Salmonirosea aquatica: one gene and its partner. The protein of the gene in region 1 interacts with the protein of each later gene in a pairwise test. Links are inferred from orthologs where the notes say so. Each region holds a gene or a part of one and is shown in the gene's direction. Other genes may lie near its edges.

What was found.
Region 2: the proteins of nusG (region 1) and rho interact in binary tests that used the Escherichia coli proteins (3 or more experiments, as listed by UniProt). The link is inferred for Salmonirosea aquatica from one-to-one orthologs.

What each region holds. Positions count from the first base shown.
Region 1 is NZ_WHLY01000002.1:2,274,237-2,281,656, reverse strand. Bases 4,133-7,098 are described here. They hold nusG (transcription termination/antitermination protein NusG), read left to right. Parts: upstream 4,133-5,321; coding sequence 5,322-5,876; downstream 5,877-7,098. Other genes in these bases: rplA (50S ribosomal protein L1), read left to right, coding at 6,433-7,098; rplK (50S ribosomal protein L11), read left to right, coding at 5,953-6,420; secE (preprotein translocase subunit SecE), read left to right, coding at 5,094-5,285; tuf (elongation factor Tu), read left to right, coding at 4,133-4,886. Outside these bases: GBK04_RS10565 (DUF420 domain-containing protein), read left to right, coding at 1-3; GBK04_RS10560 (CAMCR motif-containing small membrane protein), read left to right, coding at 1-284; GBK04_RS10555 (RNA polymerase sigma factor), read left to right, coding at 537-1,130; GBK04_RS10550 (hypothetical protein), read left to right, coding at 1,111-1,932; GBK04_RS10545 (outer membrane beta-barrel protein), read left to right, coding at 1,944-3,095; more of tuf, read left to right, coding at 3,699-4,132; more of rplA, read left to right, coding at 7,099-7,131; rplJ (50S ribosomal protein L10), read left to right, coding at 7,134-7,420. UniProt on the Escherichia coli protein: Part of the processive rRNA transcription and antitermination complex (rrnTAC). The complex forms an RNA-chaperone ring around the RNA exit tunnel of RNA polymerase (RNAP).
Region 2 is NZ_WHLY01000002.1:291,176-298,503, reverse strand. What follows is about bases 2,468-5,341. They hold rho (transcription termination factor Rho), read left to right. Parts: upstream 2,468-2,946; coding sequence 2,947-4,737; downstream 4,738-5,341. Other genes in these bases: GBK04_RS02140 (OmpA family protein), read left to right, coding at 4,874-5,341; GBK04_RS02150 (mechanosensitive ion channel family protein), read left to right, coding at 2,468-2,651. Outside these bases: BamG family beta-barrel-assembly machinery protein, read right to left, coding at 1-741; GBK04_RS02155 (type III pantothenate kinase), read right to left, coding at 719-1,447; more of GBK04_RS02150, read left to right, coding at 1,629-2,467; more of GBK04_RS02140, read left to right, coding at 5,342-5,761; GBK04_RS02135 (helix-hairpin-helix domain-containing protein), read left to right, coding at 5,792-6,364; GBK04_RS02130 (helix-hairpin-helix domain-containing protein), read left to right, coding at 6,440-6,967; GBK04_RS02125 (hypothetical protein), read right to left, coding at 7,088-7,328. UniProt on the Escherichia coli protein: Facilitates transcription termination by a mechanism that involves Rho binding to the nascent RNA, activation of Rho's RNA-dependent ATPase activity, and release of the mRNA from the DNA template.

The sequences.
Region 1 (7,420 bases):
TGAAAAAATTAGCGAATCGGGTACTGCTAACTTTACTCTTTACGGCCATGACATTAGGACAGGGCTGGGCGCAATGTGCAATGTGCCGGGGCACTGTAGAAAGTACGATGGGAAATGGCCGAAACAATGTAGGAATTGGTCTCAATACGGGCATAATGTACCTTTTTGTTATGCCCTATATCATCGTAGCTGTTATTGCCTACCTATGGTACCGAAACAGCAAAAAAGCACGTGACGAACAGCGGCTTGTTGCCTCACGGGTGCAACAGGCAATGGATCGTTAAGGTTGGCATGTAACGACACAAGAAAGGGGAAACAATCCGAACGGGGCGTTTCCCCTTTTTTAGTACTGTTTATTTGGAGGCAGGCACATTCTTATAAAGAAGCAATATGAGAATTTCGATTGAAAATCAATGACTTATTATAATTCTCAGTCTACAATCAAAAAAAGGAAAATAAAATCCGAGATAAATGCGAAGTCGCGTGCAACCTGCCGGGCATGAAATTACATCTTGTTGATGAAGTACCCCGAAAGAATGGTCAGAATATTACCTCTATATACTCAGGAAGCGCAGTTGGTCAAGGCTCTTAGAAAAGCCGATCCCAAAGCGCAGCGTATGCTGTACGACAAGTACGCTTCGCGCATGCTAGGGGTTTGTATGCGTTATGTAGGTGATCAGATGACGGCTGAGGATATATTGGTAGAGGGCTTTATGAAGGTCTTCGACAAGATAGAGCAATTCAAAAGCGAAGGGAGTTTTGAAGGATGGATGAGGCGGATTATGGTGAATGAGTCATTAGGGTACCTGCGGCAACGTAAAAGACTTCAGGAGGATACTATTCTGGATGAGGCGCATGGGATAGTCGACGACACTGCCTTAGCCGATCAATCGTTGGAAGCCAGCGAAATGATGGATATGATCGAGACCCTACCTACCGGCTATAGGACAGTATTCAACCTCTATGCCATCGAAGGATACTCTCATGCCGAGATTGCCGACATGCTCGGAATTACCGAAAGTACGTCGAAATCGCAGTTGCACCGAGCTCGGGCCTTACTGCAACAACTCGTAAAAAATTGGGAAGACGAATTAAAAAAAAAAGAAATATATGAAAAAGCATCCAGTTGACGACCTCTTTGCCCGGAAACTGGCCGATTGGCAGCCAAGCACATCGCCAGACGTATGGAAGCGGATTGAGGACCGACAAGAAAAAAAATCAAGACGTCTAATAGGGTGGCACTGGTATGCCGCTGCCAGCCTTACTTTGTTGTTGATGGTAGGCTATGTAGTATGGCAAAACCAGTCGACCATACTACCTGATGCTGGTCGTGGATTAGCCACAGTTGAACAGCCACAACAACCTGAAACCAACACTTCACGATCTGATAGGGCATTACAGAAAAGCGAGGTACCTCCGATAAATTCTGAAGCAGAAAAGATCACTACACGCTCGAAAGTAGAAGAAAACATTCTAAATCAGAACACGAGAGCCTTTGCAAAAGTAGATCCAATCGCTCAGCCGCAACGGCAGGAGCCAAAGCCGGTTTTGGAAGATACGGAAGTAGCGGCTATTCAGAAAAAGGAAATTGGTTCCGAGCTTCTAATACCAGACAACAAAGCGATTACCTCCTTGCAACCCGTGGAAGCTCGTCTTGAAACCACGAATGAAACTCTAGCAGAACAAACCAAAGGGCGCGTAATAATCGCCCATATCGAAACGGATAAGTTAGTTCAGGAAGACCCAAAATCATCGAAATTTATCCGCATTTTGCGCCAACTAAAAAATGCTAAGGAAGGCGAAGCCATTGAATGGGATGAGGTTGGCTTTAACCCCAAAAAACTGGTAGCTCGTGCGGATGAGCGGCTGAGGGATGAAGAAGAAAAAATATCAAAAAAATATCAGGAATTAAAAGATAAGACAAAACTATAAATACCAATACCATGAAAAGCACCTTGAAAACCATCGTTCTGAGTGTAGTATGCCTCCTTAGCTTTGTATCTTCGTATGCCAAGCCAGCTCAAAAAGATTCTATTATCGTCACATTTGGAGACAAAACGCGGATAATAATTTACAGTGATGATCGTAAGGAACTGGAAAAGCTGATGAAATACGATCTTAACACCTTACTTCAAGACCTCGGTGCCCGGCTGGATACAATGCAGGGAGAAACCAAGATTTATTTTGACGATCTGGATGGTAGGAAGTACCTTAAAGACACTACTGGAATAAGCAAGGATAAGAACTACGTGCGCATCGGTCTGAAAGGAATACGGATTAAAGACGGCGATACAGAGGTAACTATCACAACCCGGGGTGTGGATATTAGGGATGGAGACGAGCAAGTACGTGTTGGTGGAAAACGAGACGGGTACGAGATTGATACGACTGCCCGTGACGGTAACGGAAGCAGTGATCGGGATTATGACAATGATGAGAAGGTGATGACAATCCGCCGTGTCCGCCGTTACTCCAGCCCGCGAAAAGGATTCAATATTTCACTGGGACTTAACGCATACGCACAGAATCAACCACAAGCCGCATACAACTCCGACGACTATGACTTGCGCCCATTTGGGTCACGCTACATTAGCCTGGGCTTTGTCAAAAGTGCTACGCTGGTCCGGGGTAAACAGGCCGGTCTGCATTTGGATTTTGGCCTGGACGTGGCGTGGAATAATCTGATGTTTGAAGGAAACAATACTGTTCGCAAAGATAGCACAGCTGTTTCTTTTCCCCTTGTCTTGAACAATGAAGGTCGGGAATTGGATTTACGAAAAAGCAAATTAACGGTTCCCTATTTGAATTTTTCCCTGATGCCTACCGTCAGCTTTCCAAATGCCTTCATTTCATATATTAGCGCTGGCGGCTACATTGGGTATCGCTTGGGCGGATATACCAAAACCAAGTTGGCTGATGGTAAAAAGGATCATGTCCGTAGTAATTACTATCTGAATGATTTACGTTACGGAGCGGCATTCGAACTTGGAATCCGGCATTTCCCTGACTTTTTTGTGCATTACGACATGAACCCTCTTTTCCAAAGCAACCGAGGGCCCGAAGTACGCATGATCAATTTTGGAATACGATTCTAGTAAAATTAAAGACGGGGTAAAAGGCGGCCTTGATGCAATTCAAGGCCGCCTTTAGTTTTATTATTGGAAAAATTTAAAAAGAATTTTGACAATAATGGAAAAGGCTATAATTTTGCGACTCCAAAGTGAATCGTAGAAGGATTCAGAGGTTTTGTAACAGTGTGAGGGGGTGTACCAGAGTGGCCAAATGGGGCAGACTGTAAATCTGCTGGTTTATACCTTCGGTGGTTCGAATCCATCCGCCCCCACCAAATATCTGCGGGAGTAGCTCAGTTGGTAGAGCGATAGCCTTCCAAGCTATAGGTCGCGAGTTCGAACCTCGTCTCCCGCTCTATTTTGAGGCCTCGAAGCGATCACCGAAACTATCCTCAGGAAATTTTTTCGATGATCGCTTTTAATATTTAGAGTAACGCCGTTGTAGCTCAGGGGTAGAGCACTTCCTTGGTAAGGAAGAGGTCAGGGGTTCAAATCCCCTCAACGGCTCATTTGAAGAAGTTGATTACAGAGTACAAATACCTGGCGTATGGATGACATAGATGCGCAAACAATCGACAAACAGTAATTATTTCGTATTAACTTTTAATTTAAGCATACCTAGAAAACATGGCAAAAGATAAGTTTGACCGCTCCAAACCGCACGTTAACATCGGTACTATCGGACACGTTGACCACGGTAAAACTACCCTTACCGCTGCAATTACCACGGTTTTGGCAAGCAAAGGTCTATCCGCAAAGCGTGACTTCTCATCTATTGATAATGCTCCTGAGGAAAAAGAGCGTGGAATCACGATTAATACTTCACACGTAGAGTATCAGACAGCCAACCGCCACTACGCGCACGTTGACTGCCCAGGTCACGCTGACTACGTGAAAAACATGGTAACGGGTGCCGCTCAGATGGACGGTGCTATCATCGTAGTAGCCTCTACGGACGGACCTATGCCCCAGACTCGTGAGCACATCCTGCTGGCTCGCCAGGTAGGTGTACCCCAACTGGTGGTATTCATGAACAAAGTAGACATGGTTGACGATCCCGAATTATTGGAACTCGTTGAAATGGAAATTCGGGAACTTTTGAGCTTCTACGAATACGATGGAGACAACATCCCTGTCATTCAAGGTTCAGCACTGGGTGCGCTTAATGGTGAAGAGAAGTGGGTAAAAACGGTAGAAGATTTGATGGATGCCGTTGATAGCTATATCCCCATTCCTCCCCGTATGACTGACCTTCCGTTCCTGATGCCTGTAGAGGACGTATTCTCGATTACGGGTCGTGGTACTGTAGCAACGGGTCGTATCGAGCGTGGAGTAATCAACTCGGGTGATCCTGTAGATATTTTGGGTATGGGTGCCGAGAACTTGAAGTCAACCATCACAGGGGTTGAGATGTTCCGTAAGATTCTTGACCGTGGTGAGGCTGGCGATAACGTGGGTCTGCTGCTGCGGGGTATTGACAAGGAAGATATTCGCCGCGGTATGGTGATTTGCAAGCCAGGTTCAGTGAAACCACATGCTCATTTCAAAGCCGAGGTGTACGTACTGTCAAAAGAAGAAGGTGGACGTCACACTCCATTCTTTAACAAATATCGTCCTCAGTTTTATTTCCGTACCACGGATGTAACGGGAGAAATTTCTCTTCCTGCTGGTGTGGAAATGGTAATGCCTGGCGACAATATCACGATCGAAGTAAAATTGATCAATAAGATCGCGATGGAGAAAGGCCTTCGTTTTGCTATCCGTGAGGGTGGACGTACGGTAGGTGCCGGTCAGGTAACTGAGATTCTCGACTAAGGGAATACAAAAGATAGAGAAACAAGTGCATTTCTTCGCGGGATGCACTTGTTTTTTATAGAAAAAAGCTATCTTTGCAGCCCCAAACATCTGAAAATTAAGTTTGGAGTGATTACGGGTGTAGTTCAAGGGTAGAATAGCGGTCTCCAAAACCGTTGATGGGAGTTCGAATCTCTCCACCCGTGCATTAAGTCATTAGTACAGAAAATGGAAAAACTTACCTCATTTTTTAAGGCTTCCTGGGAGGAAATCACACAACACGTGACTTGGCCTCCTTTTAGCGAGTTGCAGTCAAATACTACGCTTGTGTTGGTAGGATCCCTGATTTTTGCCTTCGTGGTCGGATTCATGGATTTCGTTTTCGAGAATGCACTCAATCTATTTTATCAGACTTTCTAAGACATCCGGTTGGATGCACGCATAATCCAGAATGGCATGACTGGTGTAAATTGGTACGTATTAAGAGCAATATCGGGTCAGGAGAAGAAGATCAAGACGTATATTGAAAATGAACTGGCCCGGCAGAGTCTCAGCGAATACGTTCCCGAGATACTGATTCCCACGGAAAAGATCTATGAAATGCGAAATGGCAAGAAACGGGTTCGTGAGAAGAACTTTTTTCCTGGCTACATCATCATATCTGCGGATCTGACTAAAGGCGAAGTGTTGCACGTAATTACCAGTATGCCTGGCGTAATTGGCTTTTTGGGTAATTCAGAGGGAAACTCCAAGGTACCCGTTGCCCTGCGCCAATCAGAAATTAACCGAATACTGGGTCGGGTCGATGAGGCAGCCCAGGAAGAGGAAACTCCCTCAATGTCGTTCATTAAAGGCGAAAGTGTGAAGGTAGTCGACGGTCCGTTCAGCGGCTTTATCGGCACTGTGGAGGAGGTATTCGATGAGAAGAAAAAACTCAATGTAGTTGTAAAAATATTCGGGCGCAGTACTCCCGTGGAACTCAGTTACGCACAAGTAGAAAAGGAAAGTTGATGACCCTGATGGGCAGGATTGCTTCACCTGCACGTGAGCCAGCGGGATTATCGATGAACCAACAAAATCAAAAACAATGGCAAAAGAAATAGGCGGATACGTTAAACTCCAAGTGAAGGGTGGCCAGGCCAATCCTTCTCCCCCCATTGGGCCTGCGTTAGGTTCCAAGGGTTTGAATATCATGGAGTTTTGCAAGCAGTTCAACGGTCGTACTCAGGATAAAATGGGTATGGTGTTGCCGGTAGTTATTACATACTACAAGGACAAGTCGTTTGACTTTGTCATCAAAACGCCCCCTGCCGCTATTCTGCTCATGGAAGCAGCCAAGTTGAAGAAAGGTTCGGCGCAGCCGAACCGGGCCAAGGTAGGGTCGGTAACATGGGATCAGGTTCGTCAGATCACTGAAACCAAAATGCCCGATCTGAATTGCTTCACGGTTGATTCCGGTATGAAAATGATAGCCGGTACAGCGCGTAGTATGGGTATTACCATTGCTGGTAAAGCCCCGTGGGAAGAAAACAACGAAGCGTCAACGAACGCCTAAGCAACTAAGAACATGGGAAAATTGACGAAAAAGCAAAAGGAAGCCCAATCGAAGATCGACAAGACTCAGTCGTATTCGTTTCAGCAGGCAGCCGAAGTTCTCAAAGATATCACCTATACCAAATTTGATTCCTCTGTGGATATCGACGTTCGCTTGGGTGTGGATCCCCGCAAGGCCGATCAAATGGTGCGTGGAGTAGTTACACTGCCGCACGGTACGGGTAAAGAGGTCCGGGTGCTTGTGCTGTGTACGCCTGACAAGGAAGCTGAAGCTAAAGAGGCGGGTGCTGACTACGTGGGATTGGATGAATACATTCAGAAAATCGAACAAGGCTGGACAGACATTGATGTAATTATCACAATGCCAAGCGTTATGGCCAAAGTAGGTAGGCTGGGTAAAATTCTCGGACCTCGCGGTCTGATGCCAAACCCCAAGTCGGGTACAGTTACTACTGATGTAGGTAAGGCAGTACAGGAAGTGAAAGCCGGTAAGATCGATTTCCGCGTTGACAAAACCGGAATTGTCCATACCAGCATTGGTAAAGTATCGTTTGATCCTGAAAAACTGGCACAGAACGCACAGGAAGTCGTTAACACGCTGGTTCGTTTGAAGCCTTCTTCGGCAAAAGGTACTTATGTGAGAAGCATTTACTTGTCGAGCACGATGAGTCCAAGTGTTTCCATTGACAAAAACACGATTCCAGGTTTATAATTATGACAAGGGAAGAAAAAGCAGCAGTAATTGACGAGTTAAGTCAGAAATTCGAGAACACTCCGTATTTCTATATTACCAACGCGTCGGGCATGACGGTGGATGAAGTTAATCAGCTTCGTCGCCTTTGCTTTGAGCGTGGAGTAGAGTATCGGGTGATTAAGAATACGCTGATTAGGAAGGCCCTTGAAACGTCAAACACCGATTATACTCCTTTCGACGAAAGTGTACTGAAGGGGTTCTCGGGTGTGATGTTTCACCCGGAGTCAGGTAAAGTCCCTGCGCAGTT
Region 2 (7,328 bases), 2.0 Mb from region 1 along the record:
GCCGAAACTATAGGTACCCCCCAGATTCAGGTTAAGTTTGTTGTTTTGCTTCAACGGAATCTTGATGGCGGTTCCGGCCCGAAATGCAAAATCCGTATAGCTGTTACGCTCCGCCCGGCTTACCAGGTAGTCGCGGCCATCGCCAATAAGCAATTGGGATTCGGAGGCCCGCCGCACGTTGCCGAACAAGTAGGAGGCTTCAAGGCCCAGGCTGATGTATTTGCCCACTTCGACGGCATTGGTCAGGGATACTTTGTTGATAGCACCTTTCCCGGAATAATAGTAGTAGGTATTATAAATCGTACCGGGTACCTTACCATTCGTACGGCTTTCAAAATCCACAAAACTGTAAGGTTTCAGGCTTATACCAATGGACCATTTGGGGGCTGCCGGCAACGAAAGGGCAAGGTACCCAATGTTGGCTCCGAAGTCACGTTGTTGGGCCGTGGGTGAGCTGATGCGTTTGTACTGGCTAATGGCTCCAAACTCATACATAGTGAATCGGTTGCGCACCCAAAGGGCCGGATTGAGGTTGTTGATATGGAAGCCGTTACTAACGCTCACCCCTGCTTCGCCCATTCCCAGGCTGGAGCCAAACCCATCGCTGTACGACTCGCCCGCTCCCAGAACCGTGTAGGGCGAATTGCCAAGGCCTTGTCCGTAAGTTTTTGAAAATAAATGAGTTAAAATAAAAACCCCAATAAGGGTAGCGAACGTTCTATTCGTTTTGTAAATTGACATTATGTTGTAAAATTCGGTTCAATCCTATGAGTACGAGCTGCGGAACCACAAAGATGGGCGGTTTCAACAGACTTTCAAAAAACGGCACATCACCTCCACAAAGTACCACTCGGCAGGCGGGCGATTGGGTACGGTAGGCCGCCATAATTCCATTGATTTCGGCAACCAGGCCATTCATGACGCCACTCAGCATAGCGTGGCGGGTATTTTTTCCAATTAACGTTGGCGCGGGTCCAGGCTCAACCAGAGGAAGCCGTTGTGTAAACGTATGCATCGCCTTGAATCGCATGCGCATACCCGGAGAAATCAGCCCACCCTGAAAGCGGGCGGCCTGATCCAGATAGTCGTACGTAATGCAGGTACCCATATCGATTACAACCAGATCTTCGTTGGGAAAAAGATAACCCGCTCCCACGGCCGCGGCAATCCGGTCGGCTCCCAACGTAGCCGGGGTTTCGTAATCTTTGGTGATCGGGAGGGGTGTTTGACTATCCAGATTCAATACGGGAGCATTTGGTTGGATCGCCCTGCGAAATTCTTCCACATCTTTACCCACCGATGAAAATAGAATGTTGTCTACCGAAGAAGAACGCACAGCGTCGATCAACTGATCAAACGTAAGCCGGGTTTCGAACCGAAGCAATTCTGGTCCCTCGAACCACCCGATCTTGGCGTATGTATTTCCGGAATCGACCACTATATTCATGATTCCGCAAAATTCCCCTTTTATTTGCACATAAACTAACGCTAAGAATAGGAATCACCGGATGGAGAAGGCGGTAAACTGGTTGCAGTATCGTTTTTTGGACAATTCATTGGCAGACTACTGCTGGGCATTCGGCATTATATTGCTAGGTATCGCCTTCAAAAAAGCTATTTCAGCTGCTTTGAGCCGATTTGTATTTCGATGGGTGAGGAAAGAAAGCCATGAGGAGGTACCCTGGACCGAATTCCTTCGACTGCTGCGTCCTCCGCTTGAAGTATTTATTATGCTTCTGGCGTTATACCTGGCTTCCAAAAGCCTTGAGGTACCCGGGGCATGGGGTACCCCGTCCGACGGTGCTCTGGATTTCAGGGTATTGATTGAAAAGGTGTACTTCTCAGCATTTCTTTTGGCTCTTACCTGGCTGGGCATACGTTTCATCAAGTGCATGGGGCTGCTCTTCAAACTCAAAGCCCAGAAAACGGCTTCAAAGCTGGACGACCAGCTCGTCCCATTTTTCCGGGATTTGGTGATTATGCTATTTGTGATCGGGATGGTTTTCATTGCGCTGGGACGGGTCTTCTCCGTTGATGTGCTTACGTTGGTCACTAGCCTGGGTATTGGCGGCCTCGCTATCGCCCTGGCCGCCCGCGAAACACTCGAAAACCTATTCGCCTCGTTTGCCCTGATGATCGACCGGCCCTTTACGGTTGGGGATTCAATTAACGTGGGAGGTACTGAGGGTACCATCGTCAAGCTCGGATTTCGAAGTACCCGGTTACAGACCTTCGACGGGAGCCTGGTGACCCTTCCCAACCGCCTGTTAACTTCCCAGTCCCTGGAGAATCTGTCGGAACGCCGCCAGCGGAGGGCACGGTTTGTGGTGCGTTTGGCCTACGATACCCCCGGCCCTACTGTAAAAGCTATTGTGGAAACGATCCAGCAACACATCGACCAGAATCCCGAGACCAACGAAGAGCCGGGGGTAATTCGGTTTGATGCATTTGGCGAAAGTTCTTTGGATGTTCTGGTCATATTTTATGTCCAAACGGCCATAGCCCGTGAATTTAATCGCGTAAAAGAGGAAGTGAATTTAAAAATCCTGGAAATTGTTAAAGACTCGGGTGGCCGATTTGCATTTCCCAGTAGGGAGTTGTATATTCGCCAGGAATCTTCATCAGCCCTTCCCGAATCGGAAACCACATGATTGCTGAGCCTTTCTGATCTTCCATTTGGAACAAAAACAAGTCCCCTTATTGGAAATTCATAATTTTGCATTAACATTGTGGGCAATTCAGACGCTTCATAGTCAGTAAAAGCCCCATAGTATCCTTACTATCTTGCCACTCGTTGGTTCTTCGTTCCTCATCCTATCATTCTGAATGTATCACCGCATCTCTCGTAGTGACCTTTTACAATCACTTTTGCCCCCAGTTATTCAAAAAACTTAATCGTTACAAATCACTTATCTGGTAAAGTGTTTCTTTACTTTCCATTCCCGTATGCTTACAATTGATGAACTGAACTTGAAACTCCTTTCGGAGTTACGAACTATCGCGGAGAAGTTTTCCATAAAAGACAATGGAAAACTCTCAAAAAAAGAACTAATCTACAAAATTCTCAGCCAGCAGGCAGTGATGCCGGGTGCTGAAACCGATTCAAACGGAAGCTCGGAAACCGTAAAGAAAGGGGACGAGCCCAAGAAAAAGCGCACCCGTCGGCCGGCCGCTTCCGAAGATGTGGCTACTAAACCCTCAGCGACGGTTAAGGAGCCGGAAACTACTTTGGCCGAAAGCGCTCCTGAACCCCTAGTTGCCGAAAAAACGCCAGCACGCAAAGCACGTCCGGCCAAAACAGGAGGACGTACCGACAAAGCTGCTAAATCCTCACGGGTAGTGGATACCGCCGCTGATCAGGGCGCAGATCTGGATATTTCGGAAGATTTAGGTACGGAAGTGAGCCCTTCGGAGGAGCCGGTACGTGAAGTGCGGAATGAAAGTGAAAGCCAGCCGGCCCCGGTGGTTGAAAATTCGGACAACCACAAGGATTCGGATAAAACAACCCGCGCTGCCACCCCGGAACGCCCCAACTCTAACAACAACCAGTCGCGCGAACAAGCCCGGGAGGACCATACTAATAAGATCAAGCGTAACTACAACAATTACGTTCGGGAGTTCGACGGCTTGATCATCAACGAAGGGGTTCTGGAAATCATGCAGGACGGGGGCTACGGCTTCATGCGGTCGGCGGATTATAACTACCTCGCCAGTCCCGACGACATTTATGTTTCTCCTTCGCAGATCAAGCTGTTCGGATTAAAAACCGGCGATACCGTGAAAGGACAAATCCGCCCGCCCAAAGAAGGAGAGAAGTACTTTGCCCTGCTCCGGGTGGAAACGGTAAATGGAAAAACCAGCGAAGAAATTCGCGACCGGGTACCCTTCGAATACCTGACGCCTCTATTCCCGGAAGAGCGCCTCAATCTCAGTACCCGTCCCGATCAATACTCGACCCGGGTACTTGATCTGTTCGCCCCGATTGGCAAAGGACAGCGGGGTATGATCGTGGCCCAGCCCAAAACCGGTAAAACGGTACTGTTGAAAGAAATCGCCAATGCCATCACCCGCAACCACCCCGAGGTATTCCTGATCATCCTGCTCATCGACGAACGTCCCGAAGAGGTGACCGATATGCAGCGCAGCGTGCGGGCGGAGGTTATTTCCTCCACCTTTGATGAGCAAGCCGACCGCCACGTAAAAGTAGCCAGCATCGTACTCGAAAAAGCCAAACGTATGGTCGAGTGCGGACATGATGTAGTGATTCTGTTGGATTCAATCACTCGCTTGGCCCGTGCCTACAATACGGTGGTACCTTCATCGGGCAAAATCCTGTCGGGTGGGGTAGATGCCAATGCGTTGCACAAGCCCAAGCGATTCTTCGGTGCGGCCCGTAATGTGGAGAAGGGCGGTTCGCTCACCATTATTGCTACGGCGTTGATTGACACGGGTTCCAAAATGGACGAAGTGATTTTTGAAGAATTCAAAGGTACCGGCAACATGGAACTCCAGCTCGACCGCAAGCTGTCCAACAAGCGCGTGTTCCCGGCTATCGACGTGATGGCCTCAGGTACCCGCCGTGAGGATCTGTTGCTGGACAAGGAAACCATGCAGAAAGTGTGGATACTTCGCAAGCATATGTCCGACATGAATCCTATGGAATCTATGGACTTCCTGCTCGACAACATGAAAGGTACCCGCAACAACGAGGAGTTTTTGATTTCGATGAATCGCTAAACCGATGCGATGGTCGCATACAGAAGCCCGCTTTTCTTCAGGAAGCGGGCTTTTTTTGATTATATTCTACCAATCCTGCGCTTTGTGTGGTAAGAGTACCCAGGCCAGGTGCCTACCCTAACTTCTGAATATCGCTATGTCTACCCGCAATGTACCCTGGTGGATCGCCCTGATCGTGTGGATGGGCTTGTCGACTTACTGGCATGTTTGCAAGATCAAAGAATTGTGTGCAGATCCTGTTACTCCCCAGGTAGTTTCGGAAGCCGTAGCAATGGAGGCCTTGCGTATTCAGGATACGGACAGCTTGGTACTAGTGTCGGAAGGTAATTTCGTCTTCTTAAAATCAGGTGCGGACGCAGAGATGAGTCAGGTGCGGAATGAGCTGGATTCACTTGTGGTTTATTTGCAGGAGCATCCTGGTAAAAGGCTGGCTTTGGTTGGGAGGTACGCATCGGTCGAAACGAATACGACTACATTTCCGGATCTGGGTATCGCCCGGGCGGAAAGCGTGAAGCAGTACCTGGTGGGGCAGGGGCTTGCTTCCGGGCGTATAGCCACAAGTAGTATGATTTTGGATTCCCTGAGCTTTCACAACGATACGCTCCGGGGCGGAATTGATTTCATCTTTAAAGAGCCAATCCCCGAAACCGAAGAAGGGCTGGCCAACGCTCAAAGGTTCGAAAGTGTATTTAAACCCATTGACTTATATTTTCCAACGGGCAGTGCAGATTACATTAATACCGATGCAAACCGACAGTTTGTGGAGGAAGCTCAGAGGTATTTGGCTGAAAATAAAGACAAAAAACTAATCTTGACCGGTCATACTGACAATGAAGGCGATGACGAAATAAATATGACTTTGTCAAGAGACAGGGCAGAAGGTGTCAAAAAACAGTTGATGCAACTTGGAATTACGGCCGACCAGCTGGTGACGGACGGCAAAGGCGAAACGCAGCCCAAGGAATCTAATGATACTCCCGAGGGCCGTCGGGCCAATCGTCGCGTGGCTATTGTGGTTCAATAAAAAGTTTTACCCTAAAAACCTTTCACGCCTATGTTTGATTTGAATCCATTGGGCCAGCCTGATGCGTGGTGGCAACATCTGGTGATGCTAGCCGTAGCAGCCTTGATTGGCCACATTATTGGGTACCGCACAAGTCGGGGCATTGCCGTGCAGCTCGAGGCGGAACTTGCCGAACTGGACGACCTGCTCGATTCTTGCCAGCAGGCTACAAAGCTACCTGGGAAACCGTCGATAACTTCCGTTTCGGATGAGCCCGCTTTCATTGCTCCCGAACCACTCGATATGATTCCGGTACCTGCTTCCCGTGTTTCAAACCCGGCCGGTGTACCTCAAAACACACCCGTTGCTCATGACGATCTTAAAATTGTGGAGGGAATTGGGCCTAAAATCGAAGAGCTACTTAATAAAGAGGGTATTCTCACATTGGTTCATCTGAGCGAGGCGAGCCATGAGCGGCTCACGGATATTCTACGGGCGGCCGGAAAGCGGTTCCAGATGCATGATCCCGGCTCGTGGCCCCGACAAGCTGAACTTGCCGCCACGGGTAAATGGGAGGAACTTCGAGCCTGGCAGGAAGAACTGCATAAAGGCAGGACCACGTGACATTCTCCAATAAGGCAGCTGACATCAAGGCCCGATTTTCTCGACTACAAGTAGGTACCCTAATCTTTCAGATTTATGTTGTTATTACAACTGACTCCTCTCAATCGACCCGTGGCTATTGCAGAAATCGTGCTGCTATTGGCGGGTTCCGCCTTTGTGGGCTGGCTTTTGGCCCGTTGGGTTATGGCGAGCCGGGTTAACGGCCTACGCGAAGCCATCGCTGACCGGCAAAACGAACTTGACGAGTGCGAAGCCAAACAGCAAACGGCTGCCTCGTCCGTTGCAGGTACCACGGTTCCCGACCTGATACATTCAGAATCAGGTACTTTATCGGGCCGCATACAATCGGTGGCTGATAACTTGAAACTTGTGGAGGGCATCGGCCCCAAAATCGAAGGCCTGCTCAACGCGGATGGTATAAAAACCTTTGCCAAACTTGCGGCCACCAACCCGCAGCATATTGCCGGACTATTGAGCGCTGCCGGGCCGCGCTTCCAAATCCACGATCCCGAAACCTGGCCGCAGCAAGCAGCCTTGGCTCGTGATGGCAAATGGGAGGAGTTGAAGGAGTTGCAAGAGAAACTAGTAGGGGGTAGGGATTGATGGTATGAATAGTGAAAAATTAATAATTGTACTGAGGGTCTAAGACTCATCTATTCTATTGAAGCGGGGTACAACAATCTTGCGCTCCGCTTTTGTTGATATTTTTTCTGAAAATATTTGCTAGTTCTGGTCAAGCCAATTCATATAATTCTTGACAAATTCCTCACTTCGGTTTATTATTTCAATGACATTTCCCTGAGAATCTTTCTTAATTTCTTGAAGAGAATGGTCACAATCCAGGCAAGGTTTCAGAGTAAGATTGGTTTTTCCAGCCCTCGCAAACCGAATCGGGAGCAGGTCGTTTTCTTCCACAATATCCCAATCTCCGTCTAGCGTACCGTAAGAGATATAAATGGGAATA